Regions from separate parts of the Alkalicoccus luteus genome, predicted to be linked through region 1. Evidence: riboswitches for the same ligand, from Rfam matches in the RefSeq annotation. Region 1 holds a riboswitch; the other holds the start of a gene.

Evidence for each region. A riboswitch is a leader RNA that binds a small molecule or an ion and turns the genes downstream of it on or off. The one in region 1 is predicted to bind S-adenosylmethionine.
Region 2: it holds a riboswitch for S-adenosylmethionine, as region 1 does, so the genes downstream of both, metK (methionine adenosyltransferase) here and ACSZLD_RS06780 (methionine biosynthesis PLP-dependent protein) in region 1, are expected to answer to the same signal.

The regions. Positions count from the first base shown of each region.
Region 1 covers NZ_JBPZEY010000004.1:102,272-107,933, forward strand. The annotation lists gene ACSZLD_RS06770 (bifunctional homocysteine S-methyltransferase/methylenetetrahydrofolate reductase) at 1-45, opposite strand, end outside; gene metC (cystathionine beta-lyase) at 42-1,208, opposite strand; gene ACSZLD_RS06780 (methionine biosynthesis PLP-dependent protein) at 1,212-2,336, opposite strand; SAM riboswitch class I at 2,448-2,554, opposite strand; gene ACSZLD_RS06785 (DUF4397 domain-containing protein) at 3,245-4,075, shown strand; gene ACSZLD_RS06790 (class F sortase) at 4,158-4,841, shown strand.
Region 2 covers NZ_JBPZEY010000001.1:330,243-335,904, reverse strand. The annotation lists gene cls (cardiolipin synthase) at 1-139, shown strand, start outside; gene mobA (molybdenum cofactor guanylyltransferase) at 161-790, shown strand; gene ytkD (RNA deprotection pyrophosphohydrolase) at 783-1,274, shown strand; gene pckA (phosphoenolpyruvate carboxykinase (ATP)) at 1,333-2,910, opposite strand; SAM riboswitch class I at 3,132-3,250, shown strand; gene metK (methionine adenosyltransferase) at 3,382-4,593, shown strand; gene ACSZLD_RS01660 (CC/Se motif family (seleno)protein) at 4,854-5,171, shown strand; gene ACSZLD_RS01655 (tautomerase family protein) at 5,260-5,469, opposite strand; gene ACSZLD_RS01650 (gamma carbonic anhydrase) at 5,473-5,662, opposite strand, start outside.

The DNA.
Region 1 (5,662 bases):
GTCACCGATGACGAGGCTTGTACTCAGTTTTTCCTTCAGGGTCATACCTGCTCCTCCTTTCTGGCAGCAGCAAATGCGTTGGCGAAATCCTGCTTCAGATCCTCTGTCTTTTCCAGTCCGACGGACAGACGGAGCAAGCCATCCGGTATGCCCCGCGCATGCCGTTCTTCGTCCGACATCGCGGCGTGGGACATCGTTCGCGGGTAGGAAAGAATCGATTCCACCGCACCAAGGCTGACTGCAAACACCGGAATTTCCACGTGCTCCACGAAACGGCGGACGGCCTCTTTATCTTTCAGGCGGAAAGATAAAACAGCACCGGCTCCTTCTGACTGTTCTTTGTTCACTGCATAGCCAGGGTGCGTTTCGAGCCCGGGATAGTACACGTGCTCTACTTCGGGCTGCTCTAAAAACCAGGCTGCCAGTTCATGCGCCGACTGTTCCGACACACTCATTCTTGCATGCAGTGTTTTCAGCCCCCGCATGACAAGCCAGCAGTCCTGAGGACCTAAAATCGCACCGAAGCTGTTCTGCAGAAACTGCAGCTCTGCTGCCAAATCGGCATCTTTTACGACAGCGAGTCCGGCAACGACGTCACTGTGCCCGCCTATAAATTTAGTTGCACTGTGCAGTACAACATCGACTCCAAGATCAAGCGGACGCTGCAGAACCGGCGTCATAAATGTATTATCAAGCGCCGTCAAAATGCCGTTGTCTGTTGCAAATTCAGCGATTTCACGAATCGGCGTAATATTCATCGTCGGATTTGACGGTGTTTCCATAAAAATCATTTTTGTGTTTGGCTTAACCGCTGCTTTAACTGCTTCAGGATCAGTCATATCGACAAATGTATGCTCTATTCCCTGCCGATGAAGCACCTTCGTGGTCAAACGGAAGGTGCCGCCGTACACGTCATCTGTAATGACCAGATGGTCACCAGTGGAAAGAAGCATAAATGTGGTCGAAATAGCCGCCATTCCGGAAGCAAAGGCGAATCCATGAGTGCCGTTCTCAAGCCCGGCAATCGTCTCTTCAAGAGCCTGACGCGTCGGATTGCCGGATCGTGCATAATCATAGTCACCAAATTGTTCAATATCAGGCTGGTGAAACGTGGAAGCGTGTTGTACTGGCACACTTACTGCACCAGTAACCGGATCGGTTTTATGAGGCGAATGCAAAAGTGATGTTTGTTTAGAATAGTGGGTCATGGTTTATATCTTCCTTTCCAGCGCTGCTTGTTGAAATGCCGCTTTTAAATCGTTTGTCAGGTCTGAAGCTGATTCGATGCCTACCGAAAATCGGAGCAACCTGTTACAGACACCAAGCTTCATACGCACTTCTTCCGGAACATCTGCATGAGTCTGCGTAGCCGGATACGTCATAAGGCTCTCAACTCCGCCGAGGCTCTCGGCGAATGAGATAACCGACAAGTTTTGCAGGATCGGATTGACCATCGCTTCATCCTCCACCCGGAAGGATAGCATCCCGCCCCTTCCTGGATAAATAACGTCTGTGACGAGGTCTTCCTTCTCCAGGAAGTCAGCGATAATCCGTGCGTTTTCGGTATGCTTATCCATCCGGAGCTGCAACGTTTTCATCCCGCGGATCACGAGCCACGAATCCAACGGAGAAAGTACAGCTCCGATGCTGTTATGATAATAGAACAACTCCTCTCCAACTTTTTCATCTGCTGCGACAATTAACCCGGCAATGACATCGTTGTGTCCGGATAAATACTTGGAGGCACTGTGAATAACGATGTCAGCCCCTTCATCTATAGGCCGCTGAATCACCGGCGTATAAAACGTATTGTCCACGATCAGAAGCAGACCGTGCCGCTTCGCAAGCGCTGCGTAGACAGCCAGATCGGCTTCCTGCATGAGCGGATTCGTTGGTGTTTCGATAAACAGCGCTTTCGTGCGCTCGTTGATTTTAGCCTCAAAGGAATCCGGCTGGTCAGGCTCTGCATAATGAAACGTGATACCCCATCTCGTCCAGCCGTTCTCAAAGAGACGGTACGTTCCGCCGTACAGATCGCTTGTCGCAATAATTTCATCACCCTGTTCAAATAAGGACAGGACTACTTGTACCGCGGCCATCCCCGATGCACAGGCCAGTCCTCTCACGCCACCTTCCAGCTCAGCAATGGACTGCTCCAGCACCGCGCGAGTCGGATTTCCTGTTCGTGAATAATCGAAGCCGGTGGACTGGCCGATTCCTTCATGCCGGTAGGCAGTGGAAAAATAAACGGGAGCATTAACGGCTCCAGTTGTCTGATCGCTGCGGTTCCCTGCTTGTACAAGCTTTGTTTCCAGTGAGTACTTCCGGTCTGTCATGGCTGCGCTCTTCCCTTCTCTGGTTATAGACTGACGAGTCTGGTAACGAGTCTGTAAATATAAAAAACTTCTTTACCGGCTGCGATAAAGAAGAAAGTGTCGTGATTTTTCTTCTTATCTTACAGTCCCCGTTTCGGAAACTGCAGGATTTAGCACCTTGCCAAAGGCTGGTTGCTGAGATATCAACGGGCCGGTCCCTCCATCTCTCTTGATAAGAAAGTTCGTCAGAATATTTAGTTTAACGTGATAATTCCTCATTCTAAGGGAAAATCGCAGCGATTGCAATACTTAGTCTGCTGGAAGCGCTGTCTTTTACGTCAATGAATGATGACGACTAAATTTTTCGCGTCTAGCTCACTTTGTACATTTTAGAGAAACGAATGTGCTCAGGCACGTCCTTGCTGCACTGCAACGATATTCATCCTTCTTTACAAGTTGTCATGATGCTAACACGTTCAGCTGTATATCCTATTTTACTAATTTCACGCCCTTGGTTGATTGAAGGAACCAAGCTGCATGAACTTCCCAGCTTTTTCGCAGGCCTGAAGAAAAAAAGAGCGTGACGAGTCGATCCTTCCGGACGGAAGTGCCGCAGGCGTACTTTCTTTATTCCGATATCAATCATTTATAGAGTCTTTTCAATAAAGCAACGGTTCTCCTTAAAGAAATAATCTCTGTGTGACTGTTACTTATATGGAAGATAAAAACTTTTTTAAATGACACGTATTCCAAATAGTCACGATCGTCACAGCTTCTTTCGTGACATTGTTAGCAACATAAAAAAGTTTTCAGATTATTGGTTTACCTTTTGTACAAACGGGATATATAGTCTATACGTTGGTTGAACAATCTCTTTACATACATTGTATAGAAGTTATTCAACCAATACAAAAATGATCAAGGAGATGATGAGGTTGAGAAAGTTGAAATGGCTTATGATTGTTTTCGTTGCTATGCTTATGTTTGGAAGCGCAGCAGCTCCTGTATTTGCGGACAGTCACGGGGATGACGGCGACAACGCGATGGTGAGGGTATTCCATGCTTCTCCTGATGCTCCGGAAGTAGACGTGTATGTGAACGGTGATGCAGCAGTTGAAGGAGCAGCATTCCAGGATATCACTGACTACCTTGAACTTCCTGCAGGCGATCACGACGTAGCGATTTTCCCAGCCGGTGAAGGCGGCGAAGGAGATCCTGTCATTGAAGAGACACTCACAGTCGAAGGCGGCATGTACTACACAGTAGCTGCTGTCGACACGCTTGAAAACCTCCGTCTTGAAGCTTTTGCTGACGATAACACGGTAACAGAAGGTATGACGAAAATACGTGTCGGCCACCTGTCTCCAGGTGCACCAGCTGTTGACGTCGGGCTTGTCGGTGGAGATTCCCTTTTCGAAGGTGCTGAATTCTTCGCAGTAACGGACTACCTCGAGCTTGACCCAGACACGTATGATCTGGAAATCCGTGCAGCTGGTACGGAAGATGCTGTTCTGGACCTTTCCGGTACAACGCTTGAAGCAGATATGGTGTACTCTGCATACGCAGTAGGCGCAGATGCTGATGAGCTAGATGTTGTTCTCGTCGCTGACGAAGCACACGCTGCTCCATCTGATATGCCGCAAACTGGTATGGGCGGAGCTTCCCAGTCTTCCAGCCTGATGCCGATTGCATTGACAATTGCAGCAGGGGCTCTCGCTGCAGCAGTATTCTTCCGCAGACGTTTTGCTCCACAAGCGTAACCTTTACTGGGTAAGTCTTCTTGTCTTCCTCGGAGCCTGTTCCGGTTCCGGGGAGGACAATTTCTCTTCTCCGGAAACTTCGTTGTCCCCTGAGAGCCCAATGGAGCCCGCTGTATCAGAAGAGGTTGAGGCTGAACCCGGTGACGCGGATGCCGAGTATGCGCCAGATTCAGAAACTGCATCCAGCAGCGAGTCGAACGAACCTGAGGAACATGCAGTTTCCGAAGAAGAGAACGATCCCGAAGAAAATCAAGCTGAAGAAACAGTTGAAGACGTTCAGGAGGCAGAGCCGATTCAACCTGTTCTTGGTGGAACTTCTTCCGGAATGGAACCGGTTCGCATTGAAATTCCCGCAATCGATGTAGATGCGGTCGTGGACGGGTATGGATTGAACGAAGAGGGTCAAATGGCTGTTCCGGATGAGGGTGAAACAGTTGCCTGGTTTAACAGAGGTGCCAAACCAGGAGCGCAAGGTAATTCGGTTCTGGCAGGCCATGTTGATGACTATGAAGGTCCGGCCGTATTTTATGACCTGAAAGAGTTAGAGCCAGGTGACAGCATTCATTTGTATGACGAAGACGGTGAACAGATGACCTTTATTGTACAGTCAATGGAGAGTTATCCGTATGAAGATGCACCAGTTGACCAGGTTTTTGGCGGCACGGCGTCGCGCAATTTAAACTTAATTACGTGCACTGGAGAATTTGACCGCAATGTTGGCACCCACCGTGAACGACTTGTCGTGTATACAGAGCTTGAGCAATAAATATTTTCTGCCGTTCGTATCGACGAACGGCAGAACGCCTTTTTATCCTAAGCTTCAGCTCACAGGCATTCTGGTTTTACGCCTGTGACTGCAGAATAAAGCGAGCCGATGATGATCGGCTCGCTTTTCAGAGTGTTGATAAAGTCATTTTAGGTGAATCACGTTGCATCTGCCTGTATCTGCGGACACTCGCTTTCCAGAGGGAACGGGCTCGGCTTTCTCTTCTTCCCTTCGCCGGATCTTCGCCTCGTTCTGATCCGAGCTCCTTCGATGCCGGCAGCTGCAGTGCGTTTCACGTGCCTGGTTCGGACTGCACGATCGGCTTCCATACAGGATAGAACCTTCCCGATGAGACGTTTCGATGTTGAACAGGGGTGTCCGTACTTCCTACAATTCCGTATAAAAGGTAAAAAAGCAGTCGCGTTTGCCTGTCGTGACATTATTCTCCACAAATCAGAGCTATTTTCCCGGTGTGTCCGGCGGAGGCGCAACAAGCAGTCTGAAGATTTCGTACCGTTCAGATCTGTGAACGGCATCCACGCACGAGCGGAGCCGGACTGGCTTTTGAAGGCTTCTTGTGAGAAGCCTGAGTCCGAGTGAAGCCGCGCCATCCTCCCGTGCCTTTCTTCCCTTCATAACAGGGATCAAACAGCTGAAGGCCAGCCCGCGGCGGGCTAAGTAAGCAGAGGGGAAATACAATCAAGCGAATAAACATGTAAGTGGAAAGACTTTTTCGTTGATGTTAACTGGTCGACGCCTTAAAGAATTGACGAGGCGCGGGAAGTACACGTCGCCGGGAAGGCACTGGCCCTACTCTGTTT
Region 2 (5,662 bases), on a different contig from region 1:
TACAGCGATGACGCTGGAGGAATTATTTGAATCGGATAAACAGCGATGCCGCATGCTAACCAAAAAAGAGTACGACCGGCGCAGTGCCGGCGTGAAAATAAAAGAGGGTATTTCGGGATTATTGAGTCCAATATTGTAGCCATGAGAGGAGGGGACAGCGATGCAGATTTACACAGCAGGAGTTCTCCTTGCAGGCGGGCGGTCAAGCCGGATGGGCGGAAATAAAGCGCTGCTCCGTATTAATGGCTTGTCTGCAGCTGCACATACACTGCGTTCGCTCCGTGTGACAGATGAACAGCTCTGTATTGCTAATGAAGCCGCATTAAAGCAGGAGCTGGACATTCCCGTCTTTGCAGATAAACGACCTTTTGAAGGCCCTCTGGCGGGTTTGGAAACGGCAATGGAGCAAACGCAGGCCGTCTGGTGTATCGCTGCGGCATGTGATATGCCGCTCATCAGCGAAGACATCGTGAAGCTGCTGGTGCAGCGAGCAGCGAAGACAAATGCGGATGCGGTTGTTCCGGAAGCGGATGGAAGAAGACAGCCTCTGCTTGCAGCTTACCGCTGTTCGCTGCTTCCACTGGTGACAGCATGCCTGGATGAAGAGAAACGGTCCATGGGAGCGCTGCTTGACAGCATAAAAGTTGACACTGTATCTGAGGCCGATATGATGGAAGCAGGCATAAAAAAGGAAACGATCACCCAGTCCTTTTTTAACATGAACAGGCCGGATGAATACAAATGGATTCGCAGACGGGCAGAGGCTGAAGGAGATGTCACAGATGAGTGAACATGTGTTTAAAGATTTCTACCGAAATACGGTCACCTATTCTACAGAAAACGCGCCGTTTTCAGGCGATCCAAGACATGTCTGGGTCGTATGCCGTTATCGTGACAGCTGGCTGCTGACAAGGCATCCATCCAGAGGAATCGAGTTCCCGGGCGGAAAAGTGGAGCCTGGAGAATCGGCTGACGAGGCGGCTGTGAGAGAAGTATATGAAGAGACAGGCGGACACGTTTCCACGCTTCATTATGTTGGGCAATACATGGTTGAAGGCAGAGCAGAAACGGTCATTAAGAACGTGTATTTTGCAGAAGTGGATCGACTTGAGAAAAAAGAAAGCTACTTTGAAACCGAAGGACCGCTGCTGCTGGAACGCCTTCCGCACCAGCCAAAGAAAAAAAAGAACTACAGCTTCATAATGAAAGATGAGGTGCTTCCCCTCAGTATGAAAGAAATTGAGGCGCGCTTTCTGAACGCAGCTTCCAGCTGACAGGAACACACATAAGAAGCCCGGACCGCCTGTTTGCAGCGGCCCGGGCTTCTTTGCACTATACGACTGGTCCTCCGCGGAGAATGTCAGCTGTTGTAGATGAGAATCGAGTGAAATTTGCTTTGAACTTTGCAGCAAGATCCAGCGCAGCCTGTTCATATTCGTCCAGGCTGTCCCAAACAAGTCTCGGCTGAAGCACTTCAGATGGAACCCCCGGACAGCTGGCCGGCACATCAAGCCCAAAAACAGGATCTGTAATGACAGCCGTACGGGCAAGGTCACCTTTGACAGCTGCATTCACCATAGCACGGGTAAACTTCAAATCCATCCGCCGGCCAGTGCCGCAAGGACCGCCCGTCCATCCCGTATTCACAAGGTAGACGTCCGTACGATGCTTCTTCATACGGTCGCCGAGCATTTCCGCATATGAGGCAGCCTCGCGGGGCAGGAATGGGGCACCGAAGCATGGCGAGAAAACAGGCTGCGGTACGGTGACGCCTCTTTCAGTGCCTGCCAGCTTGCTTGTGTAGCCGGACAAGAAATGATACATCGCCTGCTGAGGTGTCAGACGGCTGATTGGAGGCAGAACACCGGTTGCGTCGGCTGTAAGAAACAAAATCACATCAGGATGACCGCCGGTGCTTGGTAGCTTAGCAGACGGAACAGCTGTCAGCGGATAGGCTGCCCGCGTGTTTTCCGTCAGGGAGCCGTCGTGGAAATCCGGAGAACGATCCTCCTGCAGAACAACGTTTTCCAGTACCGATCCGAACGTAACGGCGTGATAAATCTCAGGCTCTTTCTCACGTTCCAGTCCGATACACTTTGCATAGCACCCGCCCTCAATATTGAAAATACCAGAGTCTGACCAACCGTGTTCATCATCTCCGATCAGAAGCCGGTCCGGGGCGGCAGAGAGCGTCGTTTTTCCAGTACCGGAAAGCCCGAAAAACAAGGCGGTACGGTCCTCATGATCGGCGTTGGCCGAGCAGTGCATCGGCAGCACGTTCAGTTCCGGCAGCAAATAATTCATAACAGAAAAGATCGACTTTTTCATCTCCCCTGCGTACGCGGTTCCGCCTATCAAAATCTTTCTGCGGCTGAATGAAATCATGACGAATACTTCTGACTCCGTGCCGTCTACATGGGGGTCGGCCTGAAACCCTGGGGCGGATAGGATAGTGAATGGCTCCATGGAAGCTTCGCCCTCTATTTCTTCCGGACGAAGGAACAGCTGCATGGCAAACAACTGATGCCAGGCAAGCTCATTGACGACCGTAATCGGGAGTCTGGCATTCTCATCAGCACCTGCAGCAGCTTCACGGACATAAAGCTCCGGCAGCTCGGCTAAATAAGCAAGCACCTTCTGCTCCAGCTTTTCAAAAATCTCCGGCGTTACCGGACGATTAATATCGTTCCAGTCCACATCTGTTGACGCTGCTTCCTTTACAATAAACCGATCTTTAGGAGACCGTCCCGTAAATTCACCTGTTAAGGCTCGAAATGCACCCGAGCTTGAGAGCATCCCCTCTTCTTTTCTAATGGCAGTTTCCACCAGCGCCGATACACTAAGCTGTTTTCGTACATTTTTTTGCTTCAAAACGGAAGCAAGCCGGAGATCATCGTAAATCATGCTCATCAATCATCCGCCCCCTCATCTATTAGTATGTCATATATTTTATTTATAACATACTAATTAAGGAAATCAATGGATTTGGAGAGATTTTTACAATCAAATTTGTTTACGTGTACGTACATACCTTTACAGCTGAAGTGGACAGCTTCGAACATAATGGTGACTCCTGATAGCCGGCAGTTGACATTGGGACCGATGTTGGGTATCATTCTCAAAAGCGGATACTCTTATCCCGAGCTGGCGGAGGGACAGGCCCTGCGAAGCCCGGCAACCATCACTTGAGTAAAAAAGGTGAACGGTGCCAACCTGCAGAACACATGAATCGTGTTCTGACCGATAAGAGGTGAAAGGAAACGAGACAGCCTTCTCCTCAACGGAGAAGGTTTTTTGTTTATGTAACCGGACAGCCCTCATCTGTGGGATTGATGGCTGGGAAAATGAGTGCCGTAATATTGTTCGAGGAGGATTCCTACCATGGCAGGAAAAACACGTTTGTTTACATCAGAATCAGTAACGGAAGGTCACCCGGATAAAATCTGTGATCAAATCTCAGACTCTATTCTGGATGAAATTATGACGCACGACCCGAACGCTCGGGTTGCCTGTGAAACTTCTGTTAATACCGGTTTAGTACTCGTTGCAGGTGAAATTACAACGTCTACCTATGTGGACATTCCGCGAGTTGTGCGGGAAACACTGAAGGATATCGGCTATGTACGCGCAAAATACGGCTTTGATTATGAAACATGTGCGGTATTGACGTCCATTGACGAACAGTCAGCTGATATTGCAGCCGGAGTTGACCAGGCACTGGAAGCACGTGAAGGTCAAATGACAGATGAAGAAATTGAATCGATTGGTGCAGGGGACCAAGGGCTGATGTTCGGCTATGCAGATAATCAGACGCCGGAGCTGATGCCGCTGCCGATCTCCCTTTCTCACAAGCTCGCTCGACGCTTGACAGAGGTGCGAAAAGAACAGATTGTCGACTATCTGCGACCGGATGGGAAAGTACAGGTTACAGTGGAATACGATGAGAATCAGCAGCCTTTACGGGTAGATACGATCGTCATCTCCGCACAGCATCACCCTGAAATAACGCTGGAGCAGATCAAACAGGATCTGACAGAGCACGTCATCAAACCGGTCGTCTCAGCTGATCTGCTTGATGAAGAAACGAAATACTTCATCAATCCGACAGGACGCTTCGTGATTGGTGGGCCTCAGGGAGATGCAGGCCTGACAGGACGTAAAATCATCGTTGATACGTACGGCGGCTATGCGAGACACGGCGGGGGTGCGTTCTCCGGAAAAGACGCAACGAAGGTTGACCGGTCAGCGGCTTATGCCGCACGCTATGTGGCGAAAAACATCGTCGCTTCCGGACTTGCCGATAAGTGTGAAGTGCAGCTGGCCTATGCGATCGGCGTAGCGCAGCCGGTTTCCATCGCTATCGATACGTTTGATTCCGGAAAAGTATCCGAAGACGTACTTGTCCAGGTCGTGCGGAACAACTTTGACCTCCGTCCGGCCGGCATTATTAAAATGCTGGATCTGCGCCGTCCAATTTACAAGCAAACTGCTGCCTATGGCCACTTTGGACGTACAGACATTGAACTGCCGTGGGAAAAAACGGATAAAGCAGAAACGCTGGAAGCAGAAGCGATGCAGCTCATCGGAAAATAATGAGCCGCAGAATAAAGGAATCAACGCTGCACCGATATGACGTCGGTGCAGCTTTTTTCTAATGGTGTATGAATTAAACCGCAACAATTTCGCTTGCTTATTGTGAAGACGCGAAAAGAAAAACAATCATAGATTTTCACATAAACTGCCCGTTTTAACGTACCATAAAAAAGGAAATGCGAGGGTTACAAGATACTTTGCAGGCTTACAACCGCTTGGAGCCTGCGGGTTTTCTTAGATGTAATTAGGAGGAATCAATCATGAGGATTGAAGCTGACAAGCGGACAAGAGAATGGCTGCAAAAGCAGGGAGGGACGTGCACGGTAGAAGTTTTTCCGTTTCCGGGAGAGTTCAAAAACAAGCGAATTTTCGTTGATTTTCACTGTATTCCTCAGGAGCCGTCAAAGGAAGATCATTATGCTAAATATGAGGTAGAAGGATGCACCATTTATATTCATCAGGATTTACAGCCAAAACGTGATACGATTAAACTTCATCTATCCGGAAACACAGCGTTTCAGCACTTGGAAGTGAAGGGCTTGAAACGGCTGATGACCGAGAAAACCACCACCGCCTGAAGGAGAGAGCCAGTCATGGAAATCAAATAGAGAGCTGCCGGCCTAATCAATCAGGAAACCGGCAGCTTTTTTGCGTGCGGAAACGGCTTTACGACTGCCGCTTTCGTTTTTCTGAAATTTGTTCGGCACCGAGTCCATAGTTGTCCATGTCGATCTCCTCGATGATCACCACTGTCGAAGCAGGGTTTTTCTGCAGCTTCTCTTCTAGAAGTCCGGTTACCCCCTCGATTAAATCTGCTTTTTGTTCCTTCGTTAACCCGCCGTGTTCCTTCGTTACCTTAATGTTTACATATGGCATCGTTCAATCTCCTCTCTGACTATTTCCCGGGAAATGATGGTAGCGGCTTTCCTGCATCGCTTTGTACGTGCGTCCTTTTTCCACATAACTTTCCCTAATCCGCTTCATTTCTGCCTGATCCTCTTCTGTCAAATCACGGACGACACGTGCAGGTCTTCCAAGTGCAAGCTTACCAGGGGGAATTTCAGTGCCT